2 linked regions of the Alkalihalobacterium alkalinitrilicum genome follow. The main gene of each other region encodes a partner of the protein of the gene in region 2 in a complex. Links are inferred from orthologs where the notes say so. Each region holds a gene or a part of one and is shown on either strand. Other genes may lie near its edges. The genes, in order: BK574_RS25745 and BK574_RS00130.

Region 1 (6,937 bases), 5.3 Mb from region 2 along the record:
CCTCAATGCCTAAGTTACCACTTCCCCCGTATAGATCGAGTACCCACCCACCGTAAAAATAAGGACCGATGATATTAAATATCGATTCTTTCACTTTATCTGTAGTTGGTCTCGTTGTCGATCCTGGTACCGCTTTTAACGGCTGACCTTTCTTTTCACCTGAAATGACTCTCAATGTACACACCTTACCTTTATGGGTCGCTAGCAATCCTGTTTGTTTTTTTATCCTATCATAAAAAATTTAAAAACTAAAGATAATCATGTTTTTTCGTTGACTATTTTTATATATTTTTTTACTTTTTAAAATTTTGCAAAACCTATAAGCTTCTAGAATATCTGAATTACTCAACTTTCGCACACTGATATAGGCAGGTAGACTTTGATGTAATTAGGTAAGGCCGCAATCCAGTGTTGTAGTTGACTTTTGATTAACTTTTGTATTTTTTTGTTACTTTCTTTCAAGTCATCTTGAAGAAGCTCGAGTAGCTGCCCCAGTGCGACAGCCCAATCGAGGTCACTGATTTCATCGCAAAGATCATAAAATAGACCACCTAATGTCCGTTGGTCTGTACTGCAACGGTTTTGCCAAGAGAGTACAATGTATCTAGTAAAGACGATTGTGGTATGACAAATCAAGGAGTCATACGAACGACCTTGAAACTCCTTTTGTAGCTTTAATAATGACTTTGTTGTTTTAAAAAAGACTTCGATGTCCCAGCGAATACCGTAAATACGAATGATTTCTTGTTCACTTAGTGTACAATCTGTACTTAAAATAGCTAACCATTCGCTCTTTTTATTACGGTTACGGACAAATACAATCTTAACTGGAATGCCATTAGCTTGTGTCGTTTGAATCGACCGAAGAATCCCTTTCTTCCCTTGGATAGGCTTGGCTAATTGATACAGTTCCTTTAGGCTTACTCGTTTATCATTCATGATATATCGTTGCTTCAAGTTTTTCACCATGCCAATCACATCAAGACCTTGATCTTTGATCTCTTTAATAAGCGGTTGATGTGTAAACCACGTATCCATCAGCACATAAGAGGCTTCGATTCCAGTGTTCAATGCACGTTGTATCATTGTAGGAATTTGGTCAGGTGCAGATTGTAAAGCTTCTAGGCGTCGCTTGTAACCCGAACTGCGCTTGTCAATTTTATCTGATATTCCATTGATGACACTGTTTTTAGAGCTCAATAAAGAAAAGTCTACAGGCATAAACGTTGTACCATCAGACCATCCAAAAGTAAGCATACGAAACCCTTTGTAAAAGCGTATTTTTTGAGAAGCATGATCAAAGCATCGCGCTAGGAGTTCAACCGATTTACTTCGATTTTTGTCATAGGAAGAATCGTCTACAATCAATACTTTAACACGCTCATGATTCGTAAGTTTACTTACTTTTTCAATTGAGTGTGCGCTTAATAAAAGTAGAAATCTTCTCCATGAATAAGTAGAACGGTTTAAGAAACGGTAGATCGCATCTTTAGCTGGAATATCTGTAGATTTCTTGCTTTCGAGTGTACGAAACCAGTTTTTGTTTTCAAAGATCAAACAGAAAATGAGCTGAAATAAATAAGCACAGGTAAAGCCAAACGACTTAGTAATTCCAGCTTTTCTAAGATGTTTCAATACTTTTAGTTCTATAAATGTAGATTTTATTTCATTTGGTAGTTGCTTAGGTTGGTCATTATTCGCTATCATATAGAGGACACCTCTTCTGTATGGTATTTGATTCTAGGCAAATCAACTATACCAAAAGAATGGGTGTTTTTTCATGCAATTTTTTCGTGTCAATGAAAGCATTTCAATGACCTCAGCAACTACTGCTGGTTGAACTTATTGAACTTTTATTGGTGCGAAAGTTGAGTGAATTATATAAATAAGTGCGTAAAATAAATGTTTAGGACACTATACCAGAGAAAATTCAACTAACAACCACCTTTTAAAAAAGAACCTTTCACTATCAATGAAAAAAATTCGGAAACGATGTATTAGTCAAAATTATTGTGGCCATAATAAGATTAGCAACATTGAGAGATGTTGCAACAACCGCGGAGAAGACTTACGTTTCCCCATAAGTTCTTCCTCCGGTTTCTCCTCTCCCATAGCCTTGTACATACAGTAGTATGTTGTAGGGCACCTCGCAAGGTAATCCTTGCGAGGATTTTTTTTCGATGCTACTATTTAAATTGTATGATAAAAAGGACGGATAAGGAGAGACATACTTATTATGTTACAACGTTTTATTGAATTAGGAGAAGGATATTCAGACCTATATGAGTTAATTGAAATTGCCAAAAGCAATCAAAATCGCCTACATTATCTCATTCGTCTCGATAGTACTATTGATGGTCAGAAGGTGACTTCCCTAGTGGTCGCACTTAAACCTGTAGAGCCCGGAAATTATATGCCTCTTTACATTTGCCGAGAAGGAATTCCTCAGCCGGAATGGAAAGAAAATAAGCGCTTTACGTTGTTTGAAACGATAAGTAATGAGTTAAACCAAGAAATTGTTCAACTTGAAGTGAAACCTTCTACTTCTTTTAACGAAAAAACATTATACTATCAATACATTATTGGTGTATTACGCATGAACCATTTTATACCGCCATTAAAGTTTTAAGATTAACCTATTATTGTATAAAAAAAGGAGACTGATCATCAGCCTCCTTTTTTTATATTCCCATTTTATAATCGTACTCTTTCGCTTTATCAGGCTTTGCATTTTGGTATTGTGTTTTCACAAAAGGTCGCATCGAAACTTCCACATTTTTTACAAAATGAAGAGATTGTAACCGATCAACTAAACCATCAATATTCTCTTGGTCACAGTATAAAACAACATATTTCATTTTTTTTGAAACATAATGAACGTTGCCGAACTTTCGCAATTGTCTGGCATATTTTAGCGAATGCAGCCATACCGCCATGCCTTGTCTGTGACTAGTCAGCATAAATATTTCCCCTTTTCACATAACATATAACTACTTTAGTCTAGCAGAATTATATCTATCGAGCAATAGATGACGTCCTTATAGTGGAAATTAATAAAGGAAATAGGTACAATTCAATTAGAAAAATACAAATTTATAGTAAGAATGCTAATAAATAATGTCCTATAAATGTTTTCAAAAAAATAGGGAGGGTATTATGGCGCTTGAAACCGTCTGGAATGAATTTTTAGAAGGACTTAAAAACCATCCAAGTATCATTACTGTTACAAAAAAGAGTTTTGCGAACCTTCCTTTTCTCTATATTCAATCTCAAGACAATCTTCATGACCTAGAACAAACAATAAAAATGACAGCTATGAATGTTATGAAGGGAAAACGGTTAACTCTTGAAATGGTCTATGTGAGAACATCTCAAGATACGTTCGTTTACCGGTTTCGTTTCTTAGTGCCTAACAAAAAAATGTTTTGCTGTGGTAATGGTTGTATGGATTGTATCCGCTATCAAGCATAGAATATTTTTTGAAAAAGAAACAAGGGGTTGATGATAACATCAACCCCTTAATTAATGCATGTATTATTTACAGCCACAACTCCCACCACTACCACAACCACCGCTACAAGACATTTGGTCAAAGTAAGGATTACCTGTAGGAACTTTTATATGTGGTGAAACATTACTAGCAATAATGCTACTAATTTCATTAAATAAACGCTCTAACTCAGTTTCTGCTTTCTTATATTCCGCAATGATAGGGTAAAGATCAAGTTCTCTCTTTTGTTCCCGTACCTTTTTAGAAGTATCATGAAAATTAGGATGATATTTACCGAATCGTTGGACCTCTTCGTAGTCTTCCTTTAATTGATTAAAACGTCGAATTAAAGATTGTGCTTCTTTATCTTGCTGTAATTTATTTTTACACTCTTTATAGTGATAAAAAACATCAGAAGATAAAATGGCCTGAGATAATTGGTATGTTTCTTCTAATATATCAAACGACGTCATTGACGTTACCATTTAGCCACCTCCTAGTTCTTATTATAACATGAGATGTTCTTCTAGGCGAATGACTACGTTCGATTAAATTGAATAGTTGCTTGGGAAATAAATTCACAACCCTTTTCCAGTTTTAATTCTTCCATCAATTTAAATAATGCTTTATCCTTCTTTTTTGCTTCAATCATAACATCTATGCTTTTAGAACTTCCCCTAGCCATTTCTAAAAATTGGAGTAGTCGATCCTTATTAATATAATCATGATGTCGTTTATCTTCAGGTGATGATTTAGGACTAGAGATATGAATCTTGACAGGTAATGGGCTTCCTTCCCATGTTTTGATAATTCTTGGCCATAACTCAATTAAATGACATTCTCCATAATTTACATCATGGTGATGCAGATCTAGGACCACGGGAATACCAAGCTTCTCCCCCAAGTATAAAGCGTCCTCTAAATTGTATACTGTATCATCATTTTCAAGGATAATCATTTTCGACAGTGAAGATGGTATATTTGAAAAATTCTCAATGAAAGCTTCTAACCCTTGAACCTTCCCCTCTTTTTTTCCACCGATATGAAGAACACACCGATGAGTCGGGTCAATATTCATCGCTTTTAATAATTTATAATGATATAGCAATGTTTGTAAGGAACGATTCAATATTTCATCATCGGAATTGTTTAAGACAACAAAGTGGTCTGGATGGAAACCAACTCTCATGTTATGACTTGAAACATATTCACCGACCTCCCGCAGCAGCGGTATTAAAGGGCGCTCATATTTCCAACCTTCAGTTAATGGGTGATTTACAAGGGGGATAAGTCGAGATGAAAACCGAAAAAAACAAATATCATGTGCATTATTATGTTTTAATAATCTTAGACAATTTTCAATATTATGAATTGCAATCCTTTCCAGTCTCTTCAAACCAGCATCTTTGTTAGATATTTTAGCAAATTGTTGAGCCGTCATTGTTTGAGAAGGAGATGCATTCGATAAGATTTCACTCATAGCAACATAACCGAAATTTACAATCACATCTGAACCTCCTTCATGAAAAGCTTAAGGAACTTGCACTGAAAACTCTTCGGAAACTCCATACGGTTCATCATCATTTTTTACAAGCTCTAACTTAATGGAGTGTTCCCCGCTCGGTAACCCTTTAATGATAAATGCTGCTTGATAAATGGAATCAACCTTCTGTCCGTCGACAAATAAATGAAGGTGCCCTTCACCATCAACGTGGTTTTTTCCCGCCTTTTCTTTAGCAAAGGTAAACTGATCAATAACACACTCTACATAAACATCAGACCCTTTTACATCATGATTCACGTTCATCAATCGTTGGTCTTTATTTACTGAAACATGAACTATTCCATTCCCATATATAGGGACAATTTGAATATCTTGAAAATCTTCTGCTGCTTGTACAACAGGACTGATAAAACTGATGCAACCTACTAACAAAAAGGGTATAAGTTTTTTCATCAAAAGAACCTCCTTATTTCAACAGTATTGTTGCCAAGAGCGAGTAAAAATATCCTGATGCTTGTCTTCCTTCTGTATAAAAAAAGCCAAACTCTAGTTTAAGTGTCTCGTCCCTTTAATTTGGAATTAATAGACACTCAGAGTTAGCTTATTAATAATCTATATTCGTTGGTTGTTGGTCTGGAGCGCCTCCAAAAGGATTCATTTGTAACATTTGAACGAGCATCATAGCTAATTGTAGATTACTTTGGATTTTCTCCATTCGTTGCGGGAAAGTTTTCCCATAAAATTGATTGGCTTCAAGTTCAAGTTGCTTTATTTGATAAGGATCTCGACTTAATTTACGATACCATTGTGGGTGCTGACGGATAAATTGTTTTAATTCTGGTTGACTTCTCAATAGCATGTTAATATCATTCCTCATTCTTTGTTCCTCCCTATTAAACAAATTCTAATGTCTTCTGAATGAGAAAGGATCATCTGGACGTTGTGGTTGATGAGTTTGATTTTTCCCTTGGAATGATTGCATAAGTCCTTGTACATTGGAAATCACACTGCTCACCTGTGCCATATGATGCTGTAAATCATTAAAATTAATATTTTTTAATAACCCTAGGATATTAGTTGATGTTGTTTCAGATGAAGATGAAGCTCCATTTTCTTCACTATTGTTAGTATCATTCGCCGTATTAAAATTCCCATTATTTCCCGTATTGTTATTAGTATTATAAGTATCTTGGTTTGCCGCTCGACGATACGGTTCCCAATTCGGGTGCTCTTCACCTAGCAGCGTCCATTCTTCATAAAAATCTTGCCACGTTTTATTTCCGTTCCTTACTTCGTGGATTAATAGTGGATGCTGTTTTACAAACATCTTAAATTGTTGGATGGAAGGGTGTAAGTTTTTTGAATTAGATGTCATAACATTTTTCCTCCTCTGCCTAATAATCATCTCTCTACATCATATCGTTTTGCCCAGTTTAGTGTTCGCCCAAATTTATTGATTTGTAAAAATTGATACATCTTCTTCATATTGCTAAAATAGGTGAGGAAACTAATAGAAAGAGGAACAAAATATGGATAACCAATTACTTAATGAAATAAAAGAAATTTTTCAAAACGGCTCAGAAGAAGATAAAGACGCCCTATCTTCAATGATAAAAGGGATAAGAAAGAAACAACGAGGAGAATGTGCAACCTATTTATCTGGAATTACTCAAGTTAGTAGTCAATTTCTTGACGATGGTAGCTTTGAGGTCATTATACCGATACAACCACTTATCGAAAATCCTCTAAAAATGACACATGGTGGGATTACAGCTACTTTACTTGATACTGCGATGGGGTCCATGCTGAATTTAAAAATTGCAGAAGATAAGGCTTGTGTAACAACAGAATTAAAAGTCAACTATATTCAACCTGGCCGCGGGAAATATCTTCGTTGTATTGCAACTATTTTACACTTAGGAAAACAACTTTGTTTTTCAGAA
Region 2 (7,209 bases):
GTTGATGAAAAAAATGGTCGAGCAAAATCGATTGAAAGGATATTAATTAACGAAGATTTTCCATTTTATGAGTAAATAAAAGAAAGAATATTTCGAAAATACCTCTTTAAAAGAAGGAATATAAGAATATTTCGTGAATATATTTAATATGCGGCAATATTCATCATTAAGGGAGGTACAAGAAATGGAGATATTAAAAGTTTCAGCAAAATCCACACCCAATTCAGTAGCAGGAGCACTTGCAGGGGTCATTAGAGAACGGGGCGCAGCAGAAATTCAAGCTATTGGCGCTGGAGCTCTAAATCAATCGATTAAAGCGATTGCTATTGCAAGAGGCTTTGTGGCACCAAGTGGGATTGATCTCGTTTGCATTCCTGCTTTTACGGATATTAAGATTGATGGTGAGGAAAGAACAGCCATTAAATTAATTGTAGAGCCACGATAGGTGCTCGAATACACAAGGCTAACTTCTTAGTGTTTGTGCTTTTCAAGTGGAGGCACAAGTACTTTAGTTAGCCTTATTTTTGTGCATTTTTTTGTTTATTAAAAAAAAGTTTTAAAAAAAAATTAAAAACCTTTGAAGTAAGTAGTCATCTTTTGTTAAGATTATGACAAGATCGTGAACACAAAAAGTTCCGATTAATTTTGACAATGTTTAAGTTTTCACTATTTCGTAATATTTTTCCTTATAGGTCTTGCTTTTTCTTATGGATAGATTTATTATTGTAAGCGTTTAGTACATAATTATTCATCATGAGCATGACACGTAGGTTACCCATATAGTTCGCCTAGTGAATATTTAAAAAGGGATTTACTATGCAGATAGTGGAAACAGTCATACTCATTTATAACGCCAAAGGGGTGGAGAAAATGATCAATCAACTTTCTTGGAAAGTTGGAGGACAGCAAGGGGAAGGTATTGAAAGTACCGGAGAAATCTTTGCTATTGCACTTAATCGTTTAGGGTACTACTTGTACGGATATCGACACTTTTCTTCTCGTATTAAAGGTGGACATACGAACAATAAAATCAGAGTAAGTACAACGCCACTTAATGCAATTTCAGATGATTTAGATATTCTAGTGGCATTTGATCAAGAAACAATTGATGTAAACTATCATGAACTACGTGATGGCGGGATTGTTGTTGCTGATGCTAAATTTAAACCAACATTAGCAGCTGACTCTAATGCGACGTTGTATGCGGTTCCATTCACAGAAATTGCGAATGACCTAGGAACTTCACTAATGAAAAACATGGTAGCTGTTGGTGCATCAAGTGCAATCCTTGGTTTACCTGTAGAAGCTTACCGTGAAGTAGTTGAAGAAATTTTCAAGAAAAAAGGTGCGTCAGTTGTTGACAAAAATATGGAAGCTATTCAAGCGGGTGCTGATTTCTTTAATAAAGAAGCAGGTGGCCAAATTGAATCTCTTCAGTTAGAAAAAGCTGACGGAAAAAAACGTATGTTCTTAATCGGGAACGATGCGATTGGAATGGGTGCAGTAGCAGGTGGATGCCGTTTCATGCCTGCATACCCTATTACTCCTGCATCAGAGATTATGGAGTACCTAATTAAAAAGCTTCCTGAATTTGGAGGTACAGTAATACAAACTGAAGATGAAATTGCTGCTTGTACAATGGCGATTGGAGCTAACTATGCTGGTGTTCGTGCGTTAACAGCTTCAGCTGGCCCAGGTTTATCGCTAATGGCAGAAGCAATTGGCCTTTCAGGTATTACAGAAGTTCCATTAGTAATCGTTGATACTCAACGTGGTGGTCCGAGTACGGGTCTACCAACTAAGCAAGAACAATCAGATTTAATGGCAATGGTTTATAACACTCATGGAGATATTCCGAAAGTTGTTATTACGCCAAGTACAGTAGAAGAGGCATTCTACGATACAATCGAAGCGTTTAATATTGCAGAAGAATTTCAATGTCCAGTAATTATTGTAACTGACCTTGCTTTATCATTAGGTAAACAAACAGTTGAACCATTAGATTATAATAAAATTCAAATTCGCCGTGGTAAATTTGATTTTAATGAAGAGTTGCCAGAACGTGTAGATGGAGAATACTTCAAGCGTTACCTAGTTACAGAAGATGGTGTATCGCCTCGTGTAGCACCAGGAATGAAAAATGGTGTCCATCACGTAACAGGTGTTGAGCATGATGAGGCAGGAAAACCATCTGAGAGTCCTGAAAATCGTGTGGCCCAAATGGACAAGCGATTACGCAAATTAAATTCACTAGCTGACCGTTTCGATAATCCTGTATATGTTAATGCAGAGCACGAGGAAGCAGATCTATTAGTTATAGGAATTAACTCTACACGTGGAACAATAAACGAAGCAATGCCTCGTTTAGAAGCTGATGGAATTAAAGTAAACCATGCACATGTTCGTTTACTTCACCCGTTCCCGACAGAGAAATTAAAGCCATTAATGGATCGTGCGAAGAAAGTTGTTGTTGTTGAAAACAATGCTACAGCACAGTTAGCAAGTATTATTAAAATGAATGTTGGCGGAACAAACGTTGAAAGCATGCTTAAATATGACGGTAATCCATTCCTGCCATCAGACATCTACAAACAATGCAAGGAGTTGGTCTAAATGGCGACATTTAAAGACTTTCGTAACAAAGTAAAGCCAAACTGGTGCCCAGGTTGTGGAGATTTCTCCGTACAAGCAGCTATTCAACGTGCTGCTGCAAATGCTGGTCTAGAGCCAGATAGTCTTGCTGTTGTTTCTGGTATCGGATGTTCAGGGCGTATTTCGGGTTATATTAACTCATATGGTTTCCATGGTATTCATGGTCGTTCTTTACCAATTGCACAAGGTGTTAAAATGGCTAACCGTGAATTAACAGTTATTGCATCAGGTGGAGACGGTGATGGTTTTGCCATCGGTATGGGTCACACGATTCATGCTATCCGTCGTAACATCGACATTACGTATATCGTAATGGATAACCAAATTTACGGTTTAACAAAAGGTCAAACATCACCTCGTAGTGAGATGGGCTTTAAAACAAAGAGTACTCCAGGTGGTTCAATTGAGTCTGCATTAAACGTTATGGAGACAGCACTTACTGCTGGAGCTACATTTGTAGCACAAAGCTTCTCAAGTGATCTTAAAGAACTTACATCACTTATCGAGCAAGGGATTAACCATAAAGGTTTCTCACTAATTAATGTATTTAGTCCGTGTGTTACGTTCAATAAAGTAAACACATATGACTGGTTTAAAGATAACTTAACAAGTCTTTCTGCGATCGAAGGTTATGATTCGTCTAATCGTATGCAAGCAATGCAAACTTTAATGGAGACAAACGGTCTAGTAACAGGGCTAATTTATCAAGATAAAGAGAAGAAATCTTACCAAGAGTTAGTCACTGGATACGATGAGAATGGTCTTTCAAAGCAAGATTTGAAACTTGACGAGCAAAAGTTTAATCAACTTATGGCTGAGTTCATGTAATATAAACGATATGCAGGAATTAAGAGGCGTCCATTTTATTGGGACGCCTCTTTTAATATATCATAAAAAAGACACAATTTAAAGAAATTTCATGAAAATTCAAAATATTAGATTAACTTTAAGTTGTGAGGTTTATAAGTACAATTAAAGAAATTGTGTTAGTAGTGTGAGTCATAATGTAGTACAACATGCACATTGTCCTGTGCTTGTAGCAAAATAAATTACAAAAGTGCGTCATCATTCGATGGTGCGCTTTTTTAGTGTGTAGCGTCACTAGACGAAAGCTTAGGAGTGTTATTATATTCATATCAAATGTTGTCTACAATGATAGAAGAGTTTATAATATACACTTGTACGTCTACTTTTATATTTCTATGAAAACATTAAGAAAGGAGTTATTACGATGACGAATGACAATAACAATAAAAGTAAAAAGGTTTCCGCTCAGGACGTAAAATCCTCTAGTGGAAATAAAGCTAAAGATTATGGTAAATACTTTGACTTCTCAAATGCTAAAGTTACTGAAACTGAAGATGGTAAAAAAGTAATGAAAATTAGTGGTCGTAGTATATTGATAAGTGATCAACCGGACTACGCAAAAGGAAAACGCCGTGGTAAGGAAGATGTACAAGTTCACTACGACTTTAATATTCCAGAAGATATGAAAGATATTGGTGCGGGTAAATCTTTCTTAATTCGTACGTACGGTTGTCAAATGAACTCTCATGATACAGAAAACATGGCAGGTATGTTACTGGAGCTAGGTTTTTCTGAAACGGATGATACAAATAAAGCAGATATTATTATATTAAATACATGTGCGATCCGTGAAAATGCAGAAAACAAAGTTTTTGGTGAAATAGGGAACTTAAAACCACTTAAACGGGAAAGGCCAGAGTTGATCTTAGCAGTTTGTGGTTGTATGTCTCAAGAAGAGGGCGTAGTCAATCGAATAATGCAAAAACATCAGCATATCGATTTAATATTTGGTACTCATAATATCCACCGCCTCCCACACTTATTAAAAGATGCGATTTTCGGTAAAGAAATGGTTGTTGAAGTTTGGTCTAAAGAAGGCGATATCGTTGAAAATATGCCACGCAAGCGTCAAGGGAACACACAAGCGTGGGTAAATATTATGTACGGTTGTGACAAGTTCTGTACGTATTGTATCGTTCCTTACACTCGTGGAAAAGAGCGTAGTCGTCTTCCAGAGGATATAATCGCTGAAGTACGTGAACTAGCACGTCTAGGATATAAAGAAGTGACATTACTCGGTCAAAATGTAAACGCCTATGGAAAAGACTTAGAAGATAATGAATACGGCCTAGGAGATTTAATGGATGAGCTTCGTAAGATTGATATTCCTAGAATTCGTTTTACAACAAGTCACCCAAGAGATTTCGATGATCATTTAATTGAAGTTCTTGCTAAAGGTGGTAATTTAGTAGAGCATATCCATTTACCAGTTCAGCACGGGAACACGGAAATTCTAAAATTAATGGCTCGAAAGTATTCTCGTGAGCAATATTTAGAGTTAGCTGGTAAAATAAAAAAAGCGATCCCGAATGCGTCTTTTACAACAGACTTAATTGTCGGTTTTCCTAATGAAACAGATGAGCAGTTTGAAGATACACTTTCATTAGTACGTGAGATTGAATTTGACAGTGCCTATACGTATATCTATTCTCCTCGTGAAGGTACGCCAGCCGCGAAAATGGTCGATAATGTCCCGATGAAAGTGAAGAAAGAAAGGCTTGCTCGTTTGAATGCATTAATTAACGAAACTTCTGCAAAGAAAAATCTAGATTTTCAAGATAAAATTGTTGAAGTTTTAGTAGAAGGAGTAAGTAAGAAAAACTCTGAGATCTTATCAGGACGTACACGGACAAACCGTCTTGTAAACTTTAAAGCGCCTGAATCTGTTATTGGCGAAATTGTTTATGTAAAAGTAACAGATGCAAAAACGTGGTCGTTAGATGGAGAAATCGTTGAACTAGCAGAGGTGAAAGAATAATGGAAAAAGTGTACACTAAGGATGAAATTGTAACAAAAGCAAGAGAGTTAGCAGAAATGATTGCGGAAACAGAAGAAGTAGAGTTTTTTAAGAAAGCAGAAAAGCAACTTAATGAAAATGTAAAGGTTCAAGAGTTAATGGCAAAAATTAAGCGAACGCAAAAAGAAGCCGTTAATTTACAACACTATGGAAAAGCAGAAGCGTTAAAAAAAGCAGAAGAAAAAATTGACGCTTATCAAGATGAGATTGATCAAATTCCATTAGTTCAAGAATTTAAAAGTAGTCAAATGGAAGTCAATGGTATACTACAACTTGTTTCGACAACGATCTCTAATACTGTTACTGACGAAATCATAAAATCGATGGATGGCGATCTATTAAAAGGTACTACAACAAAAAGTCCTTTTAGTAGTGGTGGCTGTTAAAGCTAGATAGCAGAAGCTAACTCTTTACTTAGAGTTAGCTTCTTTTTTATGTGTGCCAGGCATGGCAACTATCTAGGTGGTGAAAGTCCACTGTGGGGGTACACATCGACCAACCACTAAGGAAGCGCAAGGTACTTATCGTGAGGTAAGGGCTAGAGGAAGCGTGGAATAAAATCTTGGCTCGACGAACAGAAATCTGATACCAAGGCTTTATAAAGGGATGAGGCTCCATGACAAGTCAAAGTCCAAAAGATGTGCGTAACTTTATAGAGTAAATCAGGCGAGTAAAAGAGGAAAGATAGTTGTCTTACCCTGGGAGATCTTGCGAATGTACATATGTACATTCGAAAAAGGTTAGTCGCAAGAAGTCAGCAGAAGCCATAGTAATGAGTGAAATCATGAAGGGCAGAACAATTTATAGTGTTTCAACGCCACGAATGCGTAAGTGACGAACTCCGAATATGTTAATGGTGAAAATATGAGCGTATCTCAAAGGATAACCAAAAGGGAGCTATTACTTACTACGTGAGAGGAAAAGGGGAAACGAGTGTGACACTTTTAGAACAGGTTTTAAAGAACCAAAATATGAATGAAGCATACTTGCGCGTGTATAAGAACAAAGGTGCAAGTGGAATTGATGGAGTAACAGTCGACGAATTAAAACAATATCTGAAAGAGAACAAGGATGAACTGAGAAAGCTCATAAGAACAAGAAAATACCAACCACAACCTGCCTTAAGAGTGGAGATCCCAAAAGAGACTGGAAAGATGCGCAAGCTGGGAATACCGACAGTAGTGGATAGGGTAGTTCAACAAGCCATTCATCAAGTGCTCAGTCCGATATTTGAAAAACAGTTCAGTGACTTCAGTTATGGCTTTAGAGCAAAAAGAAGTTGTGAAATGGCGATTACTAAAAGTTTGGAAATTCTGAATGATGGTTACGACTGGATAGTGGACATTGACCTGGAAAGATTTAGCGACATTAATTTAGGGCCAAATACAACCTTTAAGGTGAAAAAACTACTAAAATACTGTTAAATGCTAACTCTATCGCATGATTACTATTTATTTTGTTAAGTACCTGTTCGAATACCGTAAGGTGTCTGAAAAGAACTGATGGGGTCTCCCTTTAGCCCCATAATGGTGCGCATTTTTCTCATAGGGTGTTGCTTTGAAAGTTCTTTTAAATCAGTAATTGTGATATGTAAATAGATTTGAGTTGTAGATAAACTTTTATGTCCAAGTAATTTTTGAATGGACACCAAATGAGCCCCATCTTGAAGAAGG

The links.
Region 1: the proteins of BK574_RS00130 (region 2) and BK574_RS25745 are in contact, whole or in part, in a crystal structure (PDB 6PRK), measured with the Bacillus subtilis proteins. The link is inferred for Alkalihalobacterium alkalinitrilicum from one-to-one orthologs.

The regions. Positions count from the first base shown.
Region 1 is NZ_KV917368.1:5,310,501-5,317,437, reverse strand. What follows is about bases 2,256-4,983. They hold BK574_RS25745 (YlbF/YmcA family competence regulator), read right to left. Parts: upstream 3,976-4,983; coding sequence 3,535-3,975; downstream 2,256-3,534. Other genes in these bases: uvsE (UV DNA damage repair endonuclease UvsE), read right to left, coding at 4,029-4,983; BK574_RS25750 (hypothetical protein), read left to right, coding at 3,157-3,471; BK574_RS25755 (YlbG family protein), read right to left, coding at 2,682-2,960; BK574_RS25760 (DUF7147 family protein), read left to right, coding at 2,256-2,629. Also shown: 16S rRNA (guanine(966)-N(2))-methyltransferase RsmD, read right to left, coding at 1-175; BK574_RS25765 (IS4 family transposase), read right to left, coding at 346-1,707; more of BK574_RS25760, read left to right, coding at 2,237-2,255; more of uvsE, read right to left, coding at 4,984-4,997; BK574_RS25735 (hypothetical protein), read right to left, coding at 5,022-5,447; BK574_RS25730 (YlbE-like family protein), read right to left, coding at 5,599-5,871; BK574_RS25725 (YlbD family protein), read right to left, coding at 5,899-6,369; BK574_RS25720 (PaaI family thioesterase), read left to right, coding at 6,524-6,937. UniProt on the Bacillus subtilis protein: Regulates sporulation prior to stage II. Positively controls the competence regulator ComK at a post-transcriptional level. May modulate the translation, stability or activity of ComS. May work together with YmcA to regulate community development.
Region 2 is NZ_KV917368.1:22,207-29,415, forward strand. Bases 4,210-7,209 are described here. They hold BK574_RS00130 (YlbF/YmcA family competence regulator), read left to right. Parts: upstream 4,210-5,496; coding sequence 5,497-5,922; downstream 5,923-7,209. Other genes in these bases: miaB (tRNA (N6-isopentenyl adenosine(37)-C2)-methylthiotransferase MiaB), read left to right, coding at 4,210-5,497; BK574_RS00135 (reverse transcriptase domain-containing protein), read left to right, coding at 6,472-6,960. Also shown: BK574_RS00105 (TIGR00282 family metallophosphoesterase), read left to right, coding at 1-75; BK574_RS00110 (stage V sporulation protein S), read left to right, coding at 185-445; BK574_RS00115 (2-oxoacid:acceptor oxidoreductase subunit alpha), read left to right, coding at 871-2,613; BK574_RS00120 (2-oxoacid:ferredoxin oxidoreductase subunit beta), read left to right, coding at 2,614-3,480; more of miaB, read left to right, coding at 3,884-4,209. UniProt on the Bacillus subtilis protein: May work together with YlbF to regulate community development.